4 regions of the Rhodovulum sp. ES.010 genome follow, and region 3 is predicted to be linked to each of the others. Evidence: riboswitches for the same ligand, from Rfam matches in the RefSeq annotation. Region 3 holds a riboswitch; each other region holds the start of a gene.
What was found. Region 3 has a riboswitch for cobalamin ahead of BUR28_RS07100 (DUF1636 family protein). Riboswitches for the same ligand answer to the same signal wherever they lie in the genome.
Positions count from the first base shown of each region.

Region 1: another riboswitch for cobalamin. It lies ahead of BUR28_RS05150 (FecCD family ABC transporter permease); the one in region 3 lies ahead of BUR28_RS07100 (DUF1636 family protein).
Region 2: another riboswitch for cobalamin. It lies ahead of BUR28_RS09530 (TonB-dependent receptor plug domain-containing protein); the one in region 3 lies ahead of BUR28_RS07100 (DUF1636 family protein).
Region 4: another riboswitch for cobalamin. It lies ahead of BUR28_RS10055 (cysteine-rich small domain-containing protein); the one in region 3 lies ahead of BUR28_RS07100 (DUF1636 family protein).

Region 1 covers NZ_FSRS01000001.1:1,027,792-1,033,498, forward strand. Annotated here, with positions in the region: gene BUR28_RS05140 (cobalamin-binding protein) at 1-439, opposite strand, end outside; gene BUR28_RS05145 (ABC transporter ATP-binding protein) at 436-1,194, opposite strand; gene BUR28_RS05150 (FecCD family ABC transporter permease) at 1,191-2,183, opposite strand; cobalamin riboswitch at 2,352-2,559, opposite strand; gene ggt (gamma-glutamyltransferase) at 2,778-4,571, shown strand; gene BUR28_RS05160 (DUF8173 domain-containing protein) at 4,681-5,707, shown strand, end outside.
Region 2 covers NZ_FSRS01000001.1:1,952,798-1,958,504, forward strand. Annotated here, with positions in the region: gene BUR28_RS09515 (dynamin family protein) at 1-590, shown strand, start outside; gene BUR28_RS09520 (hypothetical protein) at 689-1,081, shown strand; gene BUR28_RS20040 (hypothetical protein) at 1,078-1,818, shown strand; cobalamin riboswitch at 1,869-2,078, shown strand; gene BUR28_RS09530 (TonB-dependent receptor plug domain-containing protein) at 2,215-4,011, shown strand; gene BUR28_RS09535 (ABC transporter substrate-binding protein) at 3,998-4,831, shown strand; gene BUR28_RS09540 (cobyric acid synthase) at 4,833-5,707, shown strand, end outside.
Region 3 covers NZ_FSRS01000001.1:1,425,608-1,431,314, forward strand. Annotated here, with positions in the region: gene tcuA (FAD-dependent tricarballylate dehydrogenase TcuA) at 1-1,819, shown strand, start outside; cobalamin riboswitch at 1,850-2,063, shown strand; gene BUR28_RS07100 (DUF1636 family protein) at 2,184-2,567, shown strand; gene cobW (cobalamin biosynthesis protein CobW) at 2,564-3,601, shown strand; gene cobN (cobaltochelatase subunit CobN) at 3,608-5,707, shown strand, end outside.
Region 4 covers NZ_FSRS01000001.1:2,064,290-2,069,996, reverse strand. Annotated here, with positions in the region: gene BUR28_RS10070 (EAL domain-containing protein) at 1-935, shown strand, start outside; partial or broken gene BUR28_RS20795 (hypothetical protein) at 1,035-1,352, opposite strand; partial or broken gene BUR28_RS20790 (ATP-binding cassette domain-containing protein) at 1,495-1,860, opposite strand; gene BUR28_RS20065 (hypothetical protein) at 1,965-2,132, opposite strand; partial or broken gene BUR28_RS10060 (MFS transporter) at 2,294-2,476, opposite strand; gene BUR28_RS10055 (cysteine-rich small domain-containing protein) at 2,473-2,823, opposite strand; cobalamin riboswitch at 3,010-3,196, opposite strand; gene cobU (bifunctional adenosylcobinamide kinase/adenosylcobinamide-phosphate guanylyltransferase) at 3,216-3,737, opposite strand; tRNA gene BUR28_RS10045 (tRNA-Arg) at 4,158-4,234, opposite strand; gene BUR28_RS10040 (sensor histidine kinase) at 4,307-5,707, opposite strand, start outside.

The DNA of each region.
Region 1 (5,707 bases), 400 kb from region 3:
CCTCGAAATAGACGGCCGGGCGGTATGCGCGGGGGGTGGCGCGCAATGCCGACAGCCGCGCCTCGTAGCCAGCCGCCAGCGCCTCGGCCAGCTCCGGCACGCCGGTCAGCACGCCGAGGAAGCGGATCATCGCGAGGATTCCGCCGACATCGCGCTGATTGAAGGCATGGACAGCCACGCCCGCGCGGATCAGTTCGGCCGCAATCTGATGCTGGATGTCGGAGAACGTCAGAACCAGATCCGGGTCGAGGGCGAGGATTTTCGGCACATCCGCGGAACTGAAAGCCCCCACCCGCGGCTTTTCGCGCCGTACGCGGGCGGGCCGCACCGCATAGCCGGTGACGCCGACGATCCGGTGCTCCTGGCCAAGGAGGTAGAGCGTCTCGACCGCCTCTTCGGTCAGGCAGACGATGCGGTCGGGCGGGAAACGTCGAGTCATGCCACGACCTCCACCGGCTGAACGACCGGCCCGTCCGCCGTATCGGAGATATAGGCGCGCAGGCCGAAGACACGGGCCAACAAGTCTTCGGTCAGCACCTCCCGCGGCGGGCCATCGGCCTCCAGCCGGCCACGGTGCAGCACCAGAAGGCGTGTGCAGTAGCGCGCCGCAAGGCCGAGATCGTGGAGCGCGGCGAGCACCAGCCGTCCCTCGGCCGCGAGCCGGGCGAAAAGCCGCATCGTGGTGATCTGGTGGGCGGGGTCGAGCCCGGCGATGGGTTCGTCGGCCATCAGGATCGGCGCCTCCTGCGCCAGTGCGCGAGCGATGAGAACCCGCGCTTGCTCGCCGCCCGACAGCGCGGTGGCACGGCGGTCGGCGAAGGCCGCGAGGTCCATCCGCGCGAGCGCCGCGGCGATGGCGCGGCGGTCGGCGTGGCCGACCCGACCGCCGCGGCCCAAATGCGGCGTTCGGCCAAGACCCACAAGCGTTTGAACGCTGACCGGCCATGCGATCTCGCGCATCTGCGGCAGCCAGGCCGCGGTACGGGCGCGTTCACCGGCCGAAAGCCGCGCCAGGCTTGATTGCCCCGCATGCGCCGACAGGCCGAGCGCCGCGCGCATCAGCGTTGTCTTGCCCGCGCCGTTCGGTCCCAGCAGCCCGACGAACGCGCCCGAACGCAACTCGGCGCTGACATCGTCCACCACCGGGCAGGGACCGCGCCGGACGGTCAGGTGCGACAGCGTCAGGCCGGTCATGCGCCCACCTCCCGCCGGGTCTTGTAGATCAGGTGGAAGAAGAGCGGCGCCCCCACGATGGCTGTCAGCACCCCGAGCTTGAGATCACGCTCGGGCACCAGCAGCCGCACGGCCAGGTCCGAGGCCAGTAGCAACGCCGCGCCCCCCAGCGCCGAGGCGAAGAGCAGACGGCCGGGCCGCGCCCCGACCAGCGGGCGCAACAGGTGCGGCACCACCAGGCCGACGAAGCCAATGGCACCCGCCACCGCCACGCCCGCCCCCACGCAGGCCGCCACTCCAAGCACCAGCGCGAGGCGCAACCGCGCCAGCCGCACGCCAAGCGCCTCGGCCGCGTCCTCGCCCAGCGTCAGCGCGTCGAGCCCGCGCCCCAGCCCCGCCAGCAGCGCCCACCCGGCGAGCGTCAGCGGCAGTGCGAGCCAGACATGCGTGAAAGACCGGTCGGCGAGCGAGCCCATCATCCAGAACACGATATCGGCAGCGGCATACGGGTTGGGCGACAGGTTCAGCACCAGCGACGTGAGCGCCGCGGCCAGCGCCGACAGGGCGATCCCCGCCAGGATCAGGGTGAACGCGCCGCCGCGCGGCCCCGCGAGCAGCAGCAAGAGCCCCACCGCGATCAGCGCGCCCAGCAGCGCCGCGCCCGGCAGCGCCAGTGCATGGGCCGCCGCAAGCCCGGTCTGCAAGGCGAGCACCGCGCCTAGCGCTGCACTCGAAGACACGCCGATAAGTCCCGGCTCTGCCAAGGGGTTTCGAAGATACCCCTGGAGCGCGGCACCCGACAGACCGAGGCTTGCCCCGACCAGCACCGCGAGGATCGCCCGCGGCAGCCGGATCTCGCGCATCACCAAGGCGGCCGCGTCACCCCGGCCGGTGACGAGCGCGGCAAGACTTTCACCTGGCGCAAGTCCTGCAGGGCCAACCAGAAGAGAGCCGACGAACAGCGCCGCAACCAGTGCTGCAAGCGCGCCTATCAGCAGCCGATACCTCACCGGCCGCCTCCGGGGGCTGGCACGATCGCGCAGGGCTGGCGCAGTGGTGTCATCGGTTCGGTCCCCTCGCCCATCCTGTCCCAGTCCGGGCGGGCGCTGGGGCCTGCCGCAGACGGTGCCTCGTCACCTCTGCGGTCTGGCCGCCTCCGGTTCGCGCCCCGCGCCCGGAAAGGGTGATCTCGCCTCGGCAGGTCTCCTGGCTTGCGGGTCGTCGCTTGGCTGGCCTTCCCGGGGCATTGCGCCCAGTGGCACCTCTCAGCCGCGCTCTCCGCCTACAGTTGCGGGGGCAGCCGCGGACTTGCCCCGTTGCCGGGGCGCACCGCGTTCCCTTTTCATCCGTCCCTTTCGGAGCGGAACCGAAGTGGCCTTTTGCCTAGCGTATCGGGCGCGCATGTCAAATCCGAATCGATCTGTCCGCAGGCAATCGCGCATACCGCTGGGCGCGGTTGAAACAGCGGCGTGCCTGACACCTTCCTGCATGGCGCCCTGGCCCGCCCCCTGGTCCCGCGGCCGTGATCTGCGCCCGCTCGCGACCGCCTTCGCAAGGTCCGCCGCATGGCGTAGGCTTGCGTTGGCCAAGCACAGGAGGTTGCCATGCACAAATGCGTTCTCGCGCTGCTCGTCGCCCTGATGCTGGGCTTGCCCGCCGTGGCCCAGCAGGCGGCCGACACCGTCGCGCCGGAGGCCGCCGCCGAGACGCCGGCGGCATTCGCCGGTCTGTCGCCCGACGCCGCGTCGGCATGGGAGGCGAAGCAGTCAGGCCGCCCCACGCAGGCACGGGACTGGATGGTCGCGGCGGCCAACCCCCTTGCCGTCGAGGCCGGGGCACGCGTCCTGCGCGCCGGCGGCAGCGCGGCCGATGCCATGGTGGCGGTGCAGGCCGTCCTGGGGCTTGTGGAGCCGCAATCCTCGGGTCTGGGCGGCGGGGCATTTCTCGTCTGGTACGACGCCCAAACCGGCACCGTCACCACGCTGGACGGCCGCGAAACCGCCCCGCTCGCGGCGACCCCGCGCCTGTTCCAGACCGCGGACGGGGAGCCGCTGGCCTTCTTCGACGCCGTGGTAGGCGGGCGCTCGGTCGGCACCCCGGGCACGCCGATGCTGCTGGAGGAGGCGCATCGCCGCTGGGGGCGGGCCAACTGGGCGGGGCTTTTCGACGACGCCATCCGACTGGCCGAGGCCGGGTTCAAGGTCTCGCCCAGGCTGGCCGATCTCGTCGCCGCCGACGCCGACCGGCTGCGCCTGTTCCCGGCGACCGAGTCATATTTCTTTCCAGACGGCGGGCCCCCCACCGCGGGCGAAACACTGACCAACCCCGCCTATGCAGACACCCTGCGCCGCCTCGCTCAAGATGGCAGCCGGGCCGTCTATACCGGTGCCGTGGCCGAAGACATCGTCGCCGCCGTGCGCGGGGCAGAGGGCAATCCCGGCGTGCTGTCGACCATCGACCTCGCACTCTATCGGGTGAAGGAGCGCCCCGCGGTCTGCGTGGAATATCGCGCCCATGACGTCTGCGGAATGGGCCCGCCCTCCTCCGGCGGGCTGACGGTCGGTCAGATCCTAGGCTTGCTGGAACAATACGACCTTTCCGCGCTGGGGCCGGATAACCCTGAAAGCTGGCGTCTGGTCGGCGATGCGGCGCGGCTCGCCTTCGCAGACCGGGGTCGCTACATGGCCGACAGCGATTTCGTGCCGGTCCCGGTCGAGGGACTCGTGGACCCGGCCTACCTTGCCTCGCGCGCCCGGCTTCTGGCCGGCGACGACGCCCTGCCCGAGGTCGCGCCGGGCACACCGGAGTGGGACCATGCGCGGGCTTGGGCCGACGACGCCTCGATCGAGTTTCCGTCCACCTCGCATATCTCGATCGTCGATGCGGACGGCAACGCGCTTTCGATGACCACGACCATCGAGAACGGTTTCGGGTCGCGACTGTTCGTACGAGGCTTCCTGCTGAACAACGAACTGACGGATTTCTCCTTCCGGTCCCATGCCGACGGCCTGCCCATCGCCAACCGGGTCGCGCCAGGCAAGCGGCCGCGCTCGTCGATGGCACCGACCATCGTGCTGCGCGACGGCGCGCCGGTGCTGGTGATCGGCAGCCCTGGCGGCAGCCGGATCATCGGTTACGTGGCCCAGGCGATCATCGCCCATCTCGACTGGGACATGAACTTGCAAGAGGCCGTGGCGATGCCGCATCTCGTGAACCGCTTCGGCACTTACGACCTTGAGGCGGGCACCACCGCTTCCAACCTTGCACCCGCGCTAGCGCGGCTGGGCTACGAAACCCACCTGCGCGACCTGAACTCGGGCCTCCACGCGATCGCCGTCGGGTCAATCCTGCAGGGTGGCGCCGATCCTAGGCGGGAGGGGATCGCCCTCGGCGATTGACCGGAGCCCTCCGCTAGGTGCCTGTTGCATTGATCTGCAACAATGCGGCATCGCAGCAAACCGCTAGGCTGCGAGGCAACGTCAACCGGGCATCGGTATGGAGGGTGGCATGCGAAGCTTTGGACCGGCTGCGATCATCTTATTTCTGGCTGCGACGCCGCTTGCGGCGCAGGAGGAGCAGGAGGCCCTCGATTTCGGGGACGACAGCTTCCGCGCCGGGGGCACCGTCGTCTTCGAAGCCACCGGCACCGACGATCTGTTCATGGCGGGCGAAACACTGCGCGCGCAGGCTGACATCTCTGGCTCGGCCCATCTTGCCGGTCGCCGGGTGACGATGGCGGGCGACGTGGGCCAGGACGCCTACCTCGCCGGCATGGATGTCGTGCTGGAGGGCGAGGTCGCGGGCGACGCCACGCTGGCGGGCTACGATGTCCGCGTCGGCCCCGTGGGGGGCGATCTGCGGGTGTCGGGCTCCAAGCTGTCGCTGGAGGGGGCGGTTGCGGGCTACGCGCTGGTGGCCGGCGAAAAGGTGCGCATCGACTCGGTCCTGAACGGCGATGTGGGGCTCTCGGCGCGGGAGCTGGAGTTCGGTGAGGGCGCACGGATCGAGGGAAGGTTGATCCTCTACGAGGAAAGCCAAGGAACCCTCGAGATACCCGAAACCGTGGTGCCGGCGGAGCGGGTCGAGCGGCGCGACATGTCGGCGTGGCATGACGCGGCGGGCGAACGCAGGGGAATCGGGTGGGCCGCCGCAATCGGCAGCTTCGTGACCGGCGTGCTGGTGGTTTCGGCATTGGCCGCGCTGATCGCGGCGATCATTCCCCAGACGCTGGCCGACATGCGCCGCGACCTGCTCGCGCGTCCGTTCCGCAATCTCGGCATCGGGTTCGTCACGCAATCGGCGCTGGTCGGCTCGGCGGTCCTCTTCGCCTTGACCATCATCGGCATCTTTCTCAGCCCGGCGGCCGTGCTGGTCGCGTTGCTCGCCGGGTTCGCAGGTTATGTCGTCGGGGTCTATGCGTTCGGTGTCGGGCTCCTACTAGCGTTCGGGCGGCCCGAACCCGGCAGCATCGGCCAGCGCGCGGTCGCCGGCGGGATCGGCGCGCTGGTCGCCGGGCTGATCGCGCTCATCCCGC
Region 2 (5,707 bases), 530 kb from region 3:
CGGGCATATCCGACCCGAACATGGATTCGGGCGTCTGGGAGGATGTCATCGACCTGGCCGACGGCGTGATCTGGTGCAGCCACGCCACCCAGGCCTGGCGCCAGAGCGAGGCGGCGGTATGGGACGGGCTGGCGGACCGGCTGGCATGCACCAGCCTTCTGCTGCTCACCCGCAGCGACAAGCTGGTGACCGACCAGGACAAGGCCCGCGTCATCAAGCGCGTCTCGCGCGAGACCGAGGGACTTTTCAAGGAGGTGCTGCCGATATCGCTGACCGATGCGGTCGCCGGCCGCAACGATTGGGACCGCTGGACGGCGAGCGGAGCCGAAGCGTTCAGCCAGGCCTTCATCACCCTGCTGAACGCACTGCAGCCCGGCGGCGGCGATCTGCCCGCGCGCGCCCCGGCGGCGCCGACGAACGCGGCCCCTGCCCCCAACGCCGACACGGCCCCGCTGCGGCTGGAGGACGCCTTGCCGCCCGACCCGGCCGACCCCGGCGCCGTGCGCCCCCGGCGGGTGACCGTCGACCGGGACCGCAGCCGCGGCCGCCGCCCCACCGCCGAAGAGGCCAAGGCGTCCAGACCTTTCTGACGGCCGCGACCTCCCCGCCGTACGGTGCCTGCCCGTCCGCACGCACATGACGCGTTTTGCCGGTGGAAGGTCCGGCAAAATCAACTAGACTGCGCGCGATGGCGGCCACCCAGCGACTCCAGACCTTGCGCAAATCGATTCCGGGATGCCGGACCCTGGCCTATGTGGACCTGTCCGCCCGGCTGGTCCTGCGCGCCGATGCTGCGCCGGCCGCCCCGCAGGAAGTTCTCGACGCGCTGTGCCTGCGGGCCGCCCGCGTCCTCGTCGGACCGGCCGCAGCCGCTGCGGACGCAGTTCTGGGCGCGCCCCCGACCGAGGCAATTGCCTGGGGGGCGGGCGCGATCGAACTCTACCTGCGGGCGCCCGACGCGCCCGACGAGGCGCTCTGTGCAATCCTCGACGCCGCCGCCGACCCCGACCCCGCCATGGCCACGCTGCGCGAGGGGATCGGCGGGATCGTGCCCGCCGACCAGCCCGGTGCCCCGCGATGACCGACCTGGAGCGCCTCAACAGAAAGCTCGCCAAGTTCAAGACGGGCGACGATGCGCCCGAACAGACCGTCGCCGGCGGCACGGATGGAATCGTCTCGGCTCTCCTGTCGGAAATCGAGGAAACGATCCTGCCCCGCGAAATGGTCCTGACCGACGAGAACGGCACGGAGTTCCGGCTTCTGGTGGCCGGCCGGCGGCTGCTGCGCGTGGACGGCGGAAACGCCGCGGCGCCGGACTCGGACGATCCTGCCGACGCGGTCGCGGCCGCCTTCGCCGGACCGCTTCGCAGCTTTCTCGACCAGGCGGGCGAGATCAGCGTGGCCGCAGACCGCCCGCGGGACCGGCTCGACCCGACCGAGATCGGCTGTTCGGTCGAGGCGCTCGTGGCGGCGGCCGCGCAGCCGCCCGCGACACCGGCGGCCGATGCGGACCCGGTCTCGGCCTGCCTCGCCCTCTGCCGGGCCGGCCTGCGCCTCGACGCCGATGGCGGGGCCGAGACGCCCGTGGGCGACCCCGATCTCGTGATGCGCCTGCAGCACTTTGCCGAAGCCGCCCTTCCGACCCTCGCGCCGCCGGCCACACGGGCCATGCCGCGCCTGACGATCCTGCGTGCCGCGCGGGCAGACGATCTCGTCCTCGCCCATGTCGCCGCCCGGGACGGCGCGGCGCTGTTCCTCGCGCCGGCAGAGGCGCAGGCCGACCTTCTGTCCATCTGCCGGAACGCGGTCCCCGCCTGAGCCCCGCGCCTTGCCGCAGCCATGCCGCTTGACAGCGCGGCATCACCGGCATACCCCCGAACCGTCTTGGTTAACCCGTGCCTCCGGGGTCGGGTTATGAAAAGGGAACACGGTCCGGCCAGAAGGCCAAATCCGTGGCTGCCCCCGCAACTGTAGGCGGAGAGCGCGGCTGTTACATGCCACTGGACCGACGCGTCCGGGAAGGCCAGCCAAGCGACGACCCGCAAGCCAGGAGACCTGCCAGGACGATCACCCAGCCCGGCCGCGGGGCGTGGTCCGGGCGGCGGACGACTCCGCAGTGGTGATGCCTCACCGTCTGCGGAAAGGTGCGCCTTTCCAATGACTTGCAAAAGAAGAACGGGCCCGCCAAAGGCCCTGCAACGGAACGGGACGCACATGCTTCGCACGACATCCGCCATCGGCCTGGGCCTCGCCGCCCTCTCTCCCCTCGCCGCACAGGCGCAGGACAGCTTCCTGCTCGACGAACTCGTCGCTTCGGCGACGCTGGTACCGATCGAGGTCAACCGCACCGGCACAACGGTCGAGACGCTCGACTTCGGCGAGATCGTCGAGGGCGGCCAGAGCGTGGGCCAGACGCTGTCGCAACTGCCCGGCGTCACCGTCACCGCGAATGGCGGGCTCGGCGCCAGTTCCACGGTTCGGCTGCGCGGCCTCGGCGGCAGCTATATCGGGGTTCGGATCGACGGGATCGACGTGACCGACCCATCCGGCACCCAGACCTCGTTCAATTTCGGCACGCTAACCGCGGGGCTTCCGGGCCGGATCGAGGTGCTCAAGGGCACGCAATCGGCGCTTTACGGCTCGAACGCGATCGCGGGCGTCGTGGACATCACCAGCTGGCGGCCGGTGGATGAAGGATTCTCCGGGCAGGCACGCGTCGAGGGCGGCAGCTACGGCACAGGCGCGACGACGCTGAACCTCGGCCAGGTCGGCGAGCGCGGCGAAATCGCGCTGACGCTGTCGCATGTGACCGCGGACGGCTTCTCGGCACGTAACACGAATAGCGAGGATGACGGTTACGACCAGTCGCTGATGACGCTTTTCGCCGCCTTCGACGCGACCGAGAACCTGCGTCTCGGTGTCTCGGCGCTCTGGTCGGACGGCACCGTGGAGTTCGACCGCGCTGCCGCGGACCCGAGTGGCGAGATCGACGAAACGCGAAAGGGCCTGCGCGCCTTCGCGGAACTGACCACCGGCGCAGTCGATCATGAATTCGCGGTCTCGACCGTCGAGACCGAACGCTTCGACGAGGGCGGCTTCACCGAACGCTTCGTGGGCGAGCGCATCAAGCTCGAGTATCTCGGCGCGGTCGACCTGGACGCGGACCTGTCGCTCGCCTTTGGCGCGGACTGGACCGAGGAGACGGCGACGCTCGACGGCGCGTCCTACGATGGGGAGAACGGCGCAGTCTTCGGCGAGGTGCAGTATGCCCCGACGGCCAACCTCGACCTGGCGCTGTCGCTGCGCTACGACAGCTACTCCGATTTCGACGATCAGGCCACGGGGCGGGTCGCGCTCGCCTGGCGGCCGCGCGAAGACGTGATCGTCCGCGCCGTCCTCGGCACCGGATATCGCGCCCCCTCGCTCTACGAACGGTTCGGCCCCTTCGGCAACGCCGCCCTGGAACCGGAGACGAGCCGCAGCGCGGAACTCGGGATCGAGAAACGCTACGGCAGCGAGAGCTTCGCCAAAGCGACGCTGTTCTATACCGAGATCGACGACCTGATCGATTTCAGCGGCGCCGCCTACGCCCAGGTGCCCGGCACGACCAACAGCAAGGGGATCGAGCTGTCGGGCCGCTACGCTCTGAACGATACCGTCGCGCTCACCGGCGCCTATACCTACACCGATGCCGAGAACAGCGGCGACCGGCTGGTGCGGGTGCCGCGCCACGATTTCAGCCTCGGGCTCGAAGCGGGGCTGACCGACCGGCTCGACGGACGGCTCTCGCTGCAGACGGTGGCCGATCGGTTCGACACGAACCCGTTCCCGGCACCGCCGTCGGACATCGCGGACTATACGGTCGTCAATGCCGGCCTGAGCTACGCCCTGACGGAAACCGCCGAGGCCTATCTCCGCGTCGAGAACCTGTTCGACGAGGACTACGAGCCGGTGCGCGGCTACAACGGTGCGGGCCGCTCGCTCTACGTGGGGCTGCGTGCGTCCTTCTAGGCTGATAGCGCTGGCCGCCGCCCTCGCCTGCGCCGGGGCGGCGGCGCTGGCCAAGCCGCCCGAACGGGTGGTCTCGATGAATCTCTGCACCGATCAGCTTGCCATGCTGATCGCGGGCGAGGGCCAGCTTGTCTCGGTCAGCGACCTGGCAGCGGACCCGCGCAGTTCCCCGATGGCGCAGGAGGCCGGCGCCTATCCCGCGAATGGCGGCGGCGCCGAGGAGATCGCGCTGATGCGGCCCGACCTCGTGCTGGCGGGCGTCTATTCCGACCCGGCCACGCTGGGCATGCTGCGCCGGCTGGGCATCCCGGTCGCGCAAATCGAGATCACCAGATCGGTGGCCGAGATTCCGGCGCAGCTGCGCCGGGTCGGCGAGTTGCTTGGCCGCACGGCGCGGGCCGAGGCGCTGGCGACGGCATTCAAGGCGGGCCTTGCCGCGCTGTCCCGCGGCGACGGCCCGCGGCCGCTGGCCGCCATCTTCCATCCCAACGGCTATACGCAAGGGGCCGGCACGCTGTCCGATGACATCCTTGCCCATGCGGGATTCGACAATCTGGCCGCGGAACTCGGTCTTCGGCAGGGCGGGCGGCTCGCGCTGGAGGAGGTCGTGACGGCCGATCCCGACCTGCTGATTCTCTCGCGCCCCTACCCCGCCAGTTCGCGCGCCGAGGAAATCCTGGCTCACCCGGCGCTGCGCGACATCGCGGCCGCCGAACGTCCCGCCTTCACCGGGCCGGACTGGACCTGCGGCACGCCGCACGTGCTGGACGCGATCGCGCGCCTCGCCGAACGGCGTGCGACGCTGCCGAGGGAGGAGTGAGATGGCCGCCCGCGCGGTGATGATCCAGGGGACCGGCTCGAACGTGGGCAAGTCGCTGCTCGTGGCCGGGTTGTGCCGCGCGGCGCGGGCGCGGGGCCTGCGGGTCGCGCCGTTCAAGCCGCAGAACATGTCGAACAACGCCGCCGTCACCGCCGATGGCGGCGAAATCGGCCGGGCGCAGGCGCTGCAGGCGCTGGCCTGCGGGCTGGACCCGATGACCGACATGAACCCGGTCCTCATCAAGCCCGAAAGCGACACCGGGGCGCAGATCGTGGTGCAGGGCCACGCCCGCGGCCCCTTGCGCGCGGCGGATTTCGCAGGCCGCCGTGCCGCGCTGATGGCGCCCGTGCTGGAGAGCTTCGCCCGCCTTGCGGCCTCGGCCGATCTCGTGCTTGTCGAAGGTGCCGGCAGCCCCGCCGAGGTGAACCTGCGCGACGGCGACATCGCGAACATGGGCTTCGCGCGAGCCGCCGGCGTGCCGGTGATCCTGGTCGGCGATATCGACCGCGGCGGCGTCATCGCCCAGATCGTCGGCACGAAGGCGGTGCTCGACCCGGCCGACGCCGCGATGGTCCGGGGCTTTGCGATCAACAAGTTCCGCGGCGATCCGCGTCTCTTCGACGCCGGCTATGCGGCGGTTGAGCAGGCGACGGGGTGGCCGGGGTTCGGCGTGGTGCCGTGGTTCGACCAGGCGCACCGCCTGCCCGCCGAGGATGCGGTCGACCTGGGCGCGCCCTCCGGCACGGGCGGGTTTCACATCGCCTGCCCGATGCTGTCTCGGATCGCCAATTTCGACGATCTCGATCCGCTGAAGCTCGAACCGGACCTGCGCCTGACCATGGTCCCGCCCGGCCAGCCCCTACCCGGGAATGCCGA
Region 3 (5,707 bases):
GGGGCGGCCGGGCGACGGGCATCTCGTCGCGGTGGATGCCCGCACGCCCACGGACGATGCCGGGATCGTCAGCCGCGCGGACGGGATGCACCTCGGCATTGTCGTGGATGCCTCGGGGCGGCGCTTTCACGACGAGGGCGCGGTGACGGGCCCGGCACGCTATTCGCATTGGGGCCACGTCCTGGCCGGGCAGGACGACCCCCGCGCCTGGCTGGTGCTGGGGGCGGACGGAGTGGCCGCCCTGCCGCCAATGATCTATCCGCCGATTACCGCAGACAGCCCGGAGGCCCTGGCCCGCGTCTGCAAGATCGACCCGGCCGGACTTGCCGCAACGCTCAGTGAATTCGAACGTCATCGCGCGGGCGGCCCGCTCCCGGCCATTCCCCGCAGCCTATCGGGCGGTGCCCCGCTTCTGCTGTCGGCCCCTTTCGCGGCGCTTCCACTGTGCCCGGGCTTGGGCTTCACGCGGCACGGTGTCGCGGTGGATGCCGAGGCCCGGGTTCGGCTTGCAGCGGGCGGCGTCGCGCCACGATTGTTTGCGGCCGGGGCGACCATGTTCGGCGCAGTGCTTGGCGAAGGCTATCTGTCCGGAACGGCCCTCACTGTCGGCGGCGTCTTCGGGCGCATCGCGGGACGGCAGGCGGCGGACCTGGCGGGCACGGCGCCCTCCCGGATCAGCGTTGCCGCAGGCTCGTGGAAAGGTCTGCCTGATGGGCCGGCTGCCGCACCCGCTATCGACCCGGTCGAAGAGGCGCGTCGCACGCTGAACATCTGCAACACCTGCGGCTTCTGCACCGGGCTGTGCGACGTGTTCCCCGCAGCCCGTTTGCGGGCAGCCCTGACCGATGGAGATCTCCGCCACCTCGCGCACCTCTGCCACGACTGCCGGTCCTGCCACGACGACTGCCAGTATGCCCCGCCGCATGACTTTGCGGTGAACCTGCCCGCAGCGCTGGCCGAGATGCGCGCCGAGGAATACCGCGCAAGTGTGCTGCCGCGCGGCTCGGCCACGGCCTGGCTTGCGGTGGTCTATGCGCTCTGCCTCGTCGGCCTGCCGGTCGCGGCGCTTCTGCTGGTCCCGCCGCAGGCGCTTTTCAGCGCCCATGCGGGGCCCGGCAGCTTCTACGCCGTGATCCCGCATGGGGTGATGGCGGGCGGTGCCGGGTTGGCCTTCGGGGGCGCCGCGCTGATCCTCGCCGTCCGTACATGGCTTTTCTGGCGGGCGGGGCGCGGACCGGACACGCGCCATTCACCGCGAACCCTGGCGCGGGCGATCTCCGATGTCCTGACCCTGCGCAATCTTGGCGGCGGCAAGGGGCCCGGCTGCGAGACACGCGAGGGCCCCGTGGGCCCGACCCGACGTTGGGCGCATCACCTCATGGCCTACGGGTTCGGCCTCAGCTTTCTGGCAACGATTGCCGGGGCGGCGAAACACCATTTCTTCGAACAGGTCGCCCCCTACCCGGTGTTCAGCCTGCCGGTGGCGCTCGGCGCGCTGGGCGGCGTCGCGATGCTGGCGGGCCTTGCCGGGCTCGAGGCGCGACGGCTGCAGGTAGACCGGCGCCCAGCGGCGCGGCGCATGGAAAGCGCCGACCGTTTTACCCGCGCAAGCCTTGCGATCGTCGCGGCGAGCGGCCTGGCGTTGCTTGCGTTCCGTGAGACTGCGGCGATGGGCCTGTTGCTCGCCCTGCACCTCGGCAGCGTTCTGGGCCTTGCCCTGACCCTGCCGTTCGGCAAGCTGTCGCATGGGGCGTATCGCGCCCTGGCCCTGCTCCGCCATGCAGGGGAACGCGCCGCACGGGCCGCCACGCGAGACTGATCCTCCCGCTTGACAACGCGACTGTCTCGGGGGCATGACACCCGCGCTGGTGCCTGCCATCGGGCAGGTGAAAAGGGAATGCGATAAGGGCCGCGAGGTCCGAAGCGCAGCCGCCCCCGCGACCGTGACCGGAGAGGTTGCCCCACCGCCACTGGCCGACAAGGCCGGGAAGGCAGGACAACCGCCAGACTCAAGGGTCTGACATCCGCAAGCCGGGAGACCTGCCAGCGCAAGACGACGAAACCGGACGGGGTGTTCCGGTGTCGGGTCCGGCTTCGGCTCTACCCGCCATCCGCCCTTGTCCCCTGTTCATGGGGTCAGACATGATGCGATTTCCACGAAGCGACCGCCCGCGGAGGCGGATATGAGCGCCGCGTCGGACGCCGGCGTCGAGTTGCTCGTCTGCACCACCTGCCGCAGGGGCCAACCGAGCGACGCCGAGGGCCCGCGCCCCGGAGAACAGTTGCACGATGCTCTGCGCGCACAGTGGTTGCCCGACAACGTCCGCCTGAAACCCGTCGAGTGCCTGTCGAACTGCTCTTCGGGGTGCACCATCGTGCTGCGCGGCCCCGGCCGCTGGACCTGTGTCTACGGCAATCTGGACGCGGCGATCCACGCCCCCGTGATCGCCGAAGGTGCCGCGAAATACCGCGACGCGCCGGACGGGCTCGTGCCCTGGCGTGAGCGTCCCGAACATTTCCGCAAGAACTGCATCGCCCGCATTCCCCCGCTGGAGGCCTCCGAATGACCGACCTTGCCAAGCTGCCCGTCACCGTGATCACCGGCTTTCTCGGCTCGGGCAAGACCACCCTGATCCGTCACCTGATGCAGAATGCGGGCGGCAAGCGTCTGGCCGTTGTCGTCAACGAGTTCGGCGATGTCGGGGTGGATGGCGAGATCCTGAAATCCTGCGCCATCCCCGATTGCCCGGCCGAGAACATCATGGAACTGGCCAATGGTTGCATCTGCTGCACCGTGGCCGACGATTTCATCCCGACGATCGAGGCGCTGATGGCGCTGGATCCGCGCCCCGATCACATCCTGATCGAGACCAGCGGCCTGGCGCTGCCCAAGCCGCTGTTGAAGGCCTTCGACTGGCCCGACATCCGCTCGCGCATCACCGTCGACGGGGTGATCGCGGTCGCCGATGCCGAGGCCGTGGGGGCGGGCCGCTTCGCCCCGAACCTGGCCGCTGTCGACGCGCAGCGGGCCGCCGATGACAGCATCGACCACGAAACCCCGCTGTCCGAGGTGTTCGAGGACCAGATCTCCTGTGCCGATATCGTGCTCTTGACCAAGCCGGACCTCGCCGGCCCCGAGGGCTTGGCAACCGCCCGCGCCGTGATCGAGGCCGAGGCGCCGCGCAAGCTGCCCGTCGTCGAGGTGGCCGAAGGCGTGGTGGACCCCCGCGTGATCCTCGGCATCGAGGCCGCGGCCGAAGACGACCTGCACGCGCGCCCCAGCCATCACGACAGCGCGGCCGACCATGACCACGACGATTTCGAAAGCGTCGTGGTCGAGCTGCCGGAACAGGCCGACCCGGCGATCCTTGCCGGGCGCATCGCGGCGCTTGCGCGGAAACAGAACATCCTGCGCGTCAAGGGCCACGCAGCCGTTCAGGGCAAGCCGATGCGGCTGCTGGTGCAGGCGGTGGGCGCGCGCGTGCGCCACCAGTACGATCGCCCCTGGGGTGCGGACGAACCGCGTAGCACGCGCCTCGTGGTGATTGCCGAGCATGACGATATCGACGAAGGCGCGATCCACGCGGCTCTGGCGGGCTGACGGGCCATGCACGTCGTCTTTCGCGAAAACCACGGGTTGGAAGAGACCGAGACGCCGACGGATCTGGGGCAGGACCCCGCCGATCTGGTTGTGCTCTCGTTCTCGGACAGCGATCTGGGGGCCTTCGCGGCGGGCTGGCACCGTGGCTGCGGGACCGAGGGTCAGATGCCGACGCTGCGTCTGGCGAACCTCGCGGCGCTCAAGCATCCGCTTTCGGTCGACACCTATGTCGAACGCACGCTGGAGGGCGCCAGGGGAATCCTGATCCGCCTGATCGGCGGGTGCGCCTATTGGGACTACGGGTTGCAACAGGTGCAGGCGCTGGCGCAGGCCAAAGGCATCGCGCTGGCCGTGCTGCCCGCGGATGGCCGCCCCGACCCGCGGCTGGACGAGGTCTCGACCCTGCCGGTTTCCACGCTGCGGCGACTGGCGCAGCTCTGCGATGCGGGCGGCGCGGTGGCCGCACAGGCGGCGCTGACGCAGATGGCGCTCGCCGCCGGGCTCTATGCCGCGCCGGTGATGGGGGCCAAGGCGGTGCCGCAGGTCGGCGCCTGGACGCCGGAGCAAGGCGTGTGCTGTCCGCTGGCGGACCTTGGGCCTGAAACCGACCGTCCCCGGATCATCGTGACATTCTACCGCGCCTACGTGACGGCGGCCGATCTCGACCCCATCGCGGCGCTGGTCGAGGCTTTCCGGTCGCGGGGTTGCGATGTCACGGCCCTCTTCGTGCCATCGCTCAAGGCGCCCGAGGCGGCACGCTGGCTGGCGGGGCAAATCGGCCATTTGCGCCCCGCCGCCATCGTCAACGCCACGGCCTTTTCCGGCAAGGGGGAAGACGGCGCCTCGCCGCTGGATGCGGCCGGCGTGCCGGTGTTCCAAGTGGCGCTGGCGACTTCGACCGAACGGGCATGGGACGAAGCCGAACGTGGGCTTTCGCCCGCCGATCTTGCCATGCATGTGGTCCTGCCCGAGGTAGACGGGCGCATCTTCGCCGGCGTCGCGTCGTTCAAGGAGCCGGCCGCGCGCGACCCGCATCTGCAATTCGCGCGCCATGCTCACCGCGCCCATCCCGACCAGATCGCCGCGATCGCCGATCGGGTCCTGGCTTGGATCGGACTGGCGCGGCGTCCCGCGGCCGAGAGACGCCCCGCCATCGTGCTTTCGACCTATCCGGGCAAGCCCTGGCAGATGGCCCATGCGGTGGGGCTCGACGCGCTGGCTTCGGCCGAGGCGGTGCTAGAGGACCTCGGCGCCGAGGGCCTTCCTATAGCGCCCGGCCGCCCCCTGTCCGAGGCGCTGGCCGAAGAGACTTGTGCCTGGCCGCTCGACGCCTATCGCGCCGCGCTCGCCCGCCTGCCTGACGGCCTGCGGACTGCGCTCAAGGCGGCTTGGGGGGCGCCCGAGGCCGACCCCGCCGTGCGGAACGGCGTCTTCCAGTTCGCCGCAACCCGGCGCGGCGCGGCGCTGGTGGCGCTGCAACCCGAACGCGGCGATCCGGCGACCCGCGACGACGATTACCACGACGTCCACCGCACCCCGCGCCATTCTTACGTCGCCTTTTACCTCTGGCTGCGTGAGGCCGAGTGTTGCGACGTGCTGATCCACATGGGCGCGCATGGCACGCTGGAGTGGCTTCCGGGCAAGGCGGTGGCGCTGTCGGCGGCCTGCTGGCCCGAGGCGCTGACCGGGGCGCTGCCGGTGATCTACCCCTTCATCGTCAACGACCCCGGCGAGGCCGCGCAGGCCAAGCGCCGGATCGCCGCCGTCACCATCGGGCATATCCCCCCGCCGCTGCGCAAGACCGGCACGCCCGACCGTTTTTCCCGTCTCGAAGCGCTGCTGGACGAGTTCTCCAACGCAGACGGGCTGGCCCCCAGGCGGCGCGCGCGCCTGCACATGGAGATCCGGACCGAGGCGCAGGCGCTTGGCGTCGAGGAAGATCTCGCGCTGGACGCCGCCGCCTGCTCGGCCGAGGCGATCACCCGGATCGACCGGTTCGTCTGCGACGTGAAGGACAGCCAGTTCGGCGACGGGCTTCATGTCTTCGGACGCGCCCCGGTCACGCCCGGCAGCTTCGACACCGCCCCCTCCATCGCCGCCGAGCGC
Region 4 (5,707 bases), 640 kb from region 3:
CGGCGCGGACGGGCATCCGGCTGGGGATCGCCATCCAGGCCGACGCGGGCGATACGGCCGAGAGATTGCTGGTCCAGGCGGAACTCGCCCTTGACGAGGCGCGCCAGACGGCCGGGGACGGCTCCCGCTTCTTCGACGCGCAGTCCTCCGAGCGGCATGCCCGCCTGCGCAACCTGGAACGCGCGCTCTGGTCCTCGATCCAGAACGACGAAATGTTCCTCGTATATCAGCCCCAGATCCGTCTTGCGGGCATGACGGTCATCGGTGCCGAGGCGCTGGTCCGTTGGCGGCACCCCGAATTCGGCATGGTCTCGCCCGGCGAGTTCATCGAACTCGCCGAAGGCAACGGGTTCATCGAGGAGCTTGGCCGCTGGGTTCTGGAGCGGGCCTGCCGCGACGCGCTGCGGTGGCCGGCCGGCACGACCGTCGCGGTAAATGTCTCGCCGCTCCAGTTTCAGCGAAGCGATGTCGAGCACGACGTCACGCAGGCGCTCGAGGCCTCGGGGCTCGATCCGCAGAGGCTTCATGTCGAGATCACGGAGTCGATGTTCGTGTCGGGTGCGCCCGAGCTTATCGGCACCCTCGAACGCCTCCGGTCCCTGGGACCATCGCTCGCGTTGGACGATTTCGGCTCGGGCTTCGCGTCCTTCGGTTATCTCTCGTCCCTCCCGCTCGACAAGATCAAGCTGGATCGGATGTTCATGCAGGACGTCGCCGAGGGCGGCGCGAACGCGGCCATTGTCAGGTCGGTCAGGATGCTGACGGCCGAACTCGGGCTGACGCTGATCTGCGAGGGCATCGAAACCGCTGACGAGCGCGACGTCATTCGCGCCATCGGGGTGGATCAGGGCCAGGGCTACCTGTTCGGCAAGCCGATGCCGCAGGACGACTTCGTTGCGCTCTTCGCCACCGACGTGACTCGCGACGCTTCCTGATCGCCGGACACGGGGCAGGCCTACATGCCCCCGGATTTCGCCTCGGTGATCATGGTGGCCGCGCGTCACGTCCTTCGACCGGGCACCCGCCGCCGTCAGCCGGGTTTCGCTCTCCAGTATCCGATTGGTGCCTTGGGGGGCGAAGACGATCGACTGCGACACCACGCTCGCCCCGGCCCCGAGCGCCGAGACCGACTGGCTGCTGTGGTGCCGGATCGGCGACATCATGATCGCGGTGGATGCCGACGATGCCCCCGCCTCCATCCGGGAATAGCCGTAGGAACAGACTTCCATCTCGGCGCCCCAATGCTCGATCGTGACCGACCTGCATTTTGCGTTGGCCCGCATGTAGGTCTCGCCGATCGAGACGCGCGGGCCCTTGCGAACCTCGCGCGGCACCGCCGAGCCCGAAATCATCTCGACCTCGGCGCCCTCGTCGATCATCGTGATGTCGTGGGTGACCGATCGCCATGACATGTTCCAGGTCGACCCCGCTTTCGGGTTCGTCGAAAAGCATCAGCCGGGGGTTCTGCAGGAGCAGCTTGAGGATTTCCCAGCGCTTTATCTCGCCGCGCGAGAAACCGACATTCATGTCGCGCCGCAGAAAGTCGACAAGATCGAGTGCCGCAGCCTCGCGGGCAAGCGTCTCCTCGGCCCCAAGCGCCGCGGCGAAGGCCCTCACCGACACGCCGTCGAGGCTCGGCGGGCGCTGGAACGCCATCCCGATACCAAGCCGGGCCCGCTCCTGCTGCGGCAAGTCGGCAAGCGGCTTGCCGTCCAGCCGGATCGTGCCCCGCGTCACCCGGTAGGGCGGCAGCCCGAGGATGGTCGCCAGCAGGCTCGACTTGCCCGAGCCGTTGGGGCCGAGCAGAACATGCAACTCGCCGGGTTTCAGCGTCAGATCTATGCCAGAAAGAACGGTCATGCCGGCCACGTCAACATGAAGGTCGTCGATTTCGAGCATGGTGTCTCCACGTGATTGCCGCGGATCGACCTGGCTCGCATTCGGGTGGCTGGGGCCGCTGGAATTCAGGCCAGCACATATCCTGGCGTTTTTGTCGGATAATCTGTCGCAGCTATGGATCGAACAGCAAGCTGCGCCACCCGATAGGCGCCGGTTACGGTTAGCGCGGTGACGGTGTCATCGGCGGCGATGGCAGAGGGCGCGACGATGGCGGAACGGTATTCGGCCAGCATTGCGGGCAGCATCGCAAACGGGGTGGCCCGATGAACGCCGCGCGCCTCAGCTTTTGGGGCTCGGGCCAGACCCGCCGGGCTAGCGCCAAACCGGCTGGCGCTAGCCCGGCCAGAAGAATGTGGGCCATCATCCAAGCGCCCCAAAAGGTCATCAGCCTCCCGGCTAGCCGCGACAGCGACAGCGCGCGAGTATAGCGCGACTCGTCGGGCAGCACGTCGGGAACGGTCGCTTGGAAGGTCGGGGTGAAGGCGGCCGAGGCCCATTGCAGCAGGAAGATCAGCAGATAGACCTGCCAGACCTCGGTCACGAAGGGCAGCGCCACCGCCACGCCGGCCCGCTCTAATCCTCCGAGCCGCCCTCCTGTCCCGGCGGTCTTGGCCGACGCACGGGCGGATCTGTCCGCGGCTTCCCGGACCAGACCACGGGGTATTCCAGCCAGCGCTGGATGAAGTTCCACGATTGATGATAGCCATCATGGGGCAGCGTGCAGGCCGAGCAGTCCTTGCGCGTCAGTCCGTTGGCATCGGTGAAGACCTCGTAGGGACCGGGGCATTCATAGGCGATCAGCGGGCAGTAGCAGAACAGGCAGTTGAACTCGCGCTGCACGCCCTGGTGGCAGGGCAGGAAGGGGCAGGACGTGTTGGTGAAGCCCTTGAAGCCTTCGTTCGTGGTCGTGTCCTTGGGCTGCATGGAACGCAACTCCTTTCGGTGATCCGACGGTCCGCGCATACCCCGCACGGCCGACAGGAGTCGTGGGTGGCCTCCGCGACCCAAAGGGTTCGGGAAAGCCATTGACCAGGGTTGGGGACAGGAGGCGCCGGTGTGCGGGCGCGGCGAAGGGCCGGATCCGCATCCTGCCTCCGGGCCCGCCGCCCGGGGTCGGTTCGACGCTCTGGCAGGTCTCCTGGCTTGCGGGTCTCGGCCCATCCGCCCGCCTTCCCGGCCTTGCGGCCGGTGGCTGTCGGGCAGGGACTCGCCGCTCACAGTTGCGGGGGCAGCGCCGGGTTTGCACCGGCTTCCCTTTTCACTCCCCTAGGGGAGCACCAGAACGCGTCCGACACTGGCCGTAAGCAAGGGCGCCGTCAAGCGGGTGGCGTGCCCTTGACCCGCAGTGGCAACCCCGAGACTACGAACTCCACCTCATCCGCCATCGCGGCGACACGCTGGTTCAGCCACCCCTGCGCATCGCGGAAGGCGCGCGCCAAAGCGTTCTCGGGCACGATGCCCATTCCGACCTCGTTGCTGACGAGGATCACAGGGCTTTGCTGACGGGCAAGCACCGCGAGCAGCGTCTCCGCCTCCGGTTCCCAGTCCCGTCCCTCCAGCATCAGGTTCGACAGCCAAAGCGTCAGACAATCGACCAGCCGCGGCCCGCGCCCATCGGTCCGGTCCAGCGCAGCCGCAAGGTCCACCGGGGCTTCGACCGTGGCCCAGTCCTCCCCGCGGTCGGCGATATGCTTGGCGACCCGCGCCCGCATCTCGTCGTCCTCGGCGCGGGCGGTGGCGATGTAGAGGCGCTCGCCCGGAAAGGCCCGCACGCGGGCCTCGGCATGGCGGCTCTTGCCAGACCGAGCGCCGCCGGTGACAAAGATGATACGAGCCAAGGCTATCCCTCCCTGCTGATGCGAGGCCCGTTGCATAGCCCCCTCGCGGATGCCATTCAATCGGCCCTTCGCCGATCCGGAACTCCTGTGCGGCGGCTTCTGTGCCGTCGCCCAGCGCCGCGTGCGAAGGCCGTGTTGTCGACCGTTTCGGCGACCTGCTGCACGGGGCGTCAGCGACCGGACGAGCGGATTTCTCCGCCCTGCCGTGCGGGCAGGGCATGCGACCTGGACTTCGGGGGCCGCTTTGGCTCCATGGCAAGGCACCCGGCTGGTGCTCTCTCGCGACGTGGTGCGAGCGCCGTTAGGCGCCATCGGATCGGCCTCTCCCAGCGGACGGGGCGACCGCGACAATGGACTTCGAGCCCCCAAACAGGCTCAACGTTCAATGCCTTAGAGTGATTAAATTGGAAAAGGGAGGAGTGGCGCGCTGGGGAGGATTCGAACCCCCGACCCCTTGATTCGTAGTCAAGTACTCTATCCAACTGAGCTACCAGCGCGTGGGAGCGGGGTGTAACGCCGCTGAACCGGCAATGCAAGAGGCAAACGTGCGCTGTGTTTCGGGCGGCGTGTCACGAGGCCGGGCGCTCGACCGAAAACAGAACGGCCTCGGATTTCGGCAGGCGGATCTCGAACTCCGTTCCGCTCTCGTCGCTCCGCTTGAGGTCCAGCGTGCCGCCATGGCCGCGCACCAGTTCCACCGAGATGGCCAGGCCCAGCCCTGTGCCTTCCTTGCGCGTGCCGCCCTGGAAGGGTTGAAACAGGTGTTCGCGTGCCTTCGGCGGCAAGCCGGGGCCGGTATCGGTGACGTGGATCGTCCATGCGTCCTCGTCCTCCCCCGCCCGGATACCGATCTCGCCGGGGCGCCCGGTGGCCGCGATCGCCTGGCGGGCGTTGCGGATGAGGTTGGTGAGCACGCGGTAGAGTTGTTCCGGGTCGGCGCGGAGCGTCAGGCCCGCGGGCACATCCTCGGAAAAGCTAATCTCTTCCTCGCCCGCGGCCAGCCGTTCTGCATCGACAACGTCGTTGAGGATGGCGGCGAGGTTCACCCGCTCCAGGCGCGGCGGCGGCTCTTGGGCCCGACCGAACGCGAGCGTCGTCTCGCACAGGCTGACTGCGCGACTGATCGAGTTCACCAGCTTGGGGGCCGCCCGCTTCACGGCGGGGTCCTCGCTGCGTTCCATCCGGTCGGCGAAGAGCTGGGCGGTGGTCAGGATGTTGCGCAGGTCGTGGCTGATCTTGGCGACTGCGGCGCCGAGTTGGGCCAGCCGTTCCTTCTGCCTCAGCGCGCCGGTCAACTCGTTCTGCAGCGTTTGCAGGGCGGTTTCCGCCTCGTTGAGTTCGCGCACCCGCGCATTGGGGGTGATGATACGGCGGCTGTCCTCGGGGGCGGCGGCATAAAGCTGCATCGCGCCGACGACGCGTTTGATCGGCACCACGAGCAGTCGGCGGACGGCGAGGAACAGCAAGAGCGCGGTCAGCACCGAGATCACCGCCGACAGCAACAGGATGCGCAACCCGTAATCGATCATCGCCGCCCGCAGCGAGGCGGTGTCCATGGTGACTTCGATCAGTTGGCCCGCCTCGCGCACGGGTTCGCCGATTACCCGGATCACCCGCGGCTCAGGGTCGGCCAGGCGCCGCAGCGCATCGGGGATCAGCGCCATCGCCCCCGACTCGCGCAGGTCGAAGCTGGCATGCACCGGCTCGGGTATCGGCGAGGACAGCACCAGTTCCCGCGCCTCGTCGCGCCGCAGCACGACGTTGTAGACCCCGGCGTTCTCAAGCAGTTCCGCCTCGAGTTTGGCCTCGATCATGCCGTCGGTGGTCAGAAGCGCGAGCGAGGCGATCTGCGCGCGCTCCAGCCGCGACAGCAGGTAGTCCTCGCGGAACCGGGCGACGGAAGGGACGAATATCAGCACCTCGGCCAGCATGACGAAGAGGATCGTCAGCAGGAGGAAACGGCCGGAGAG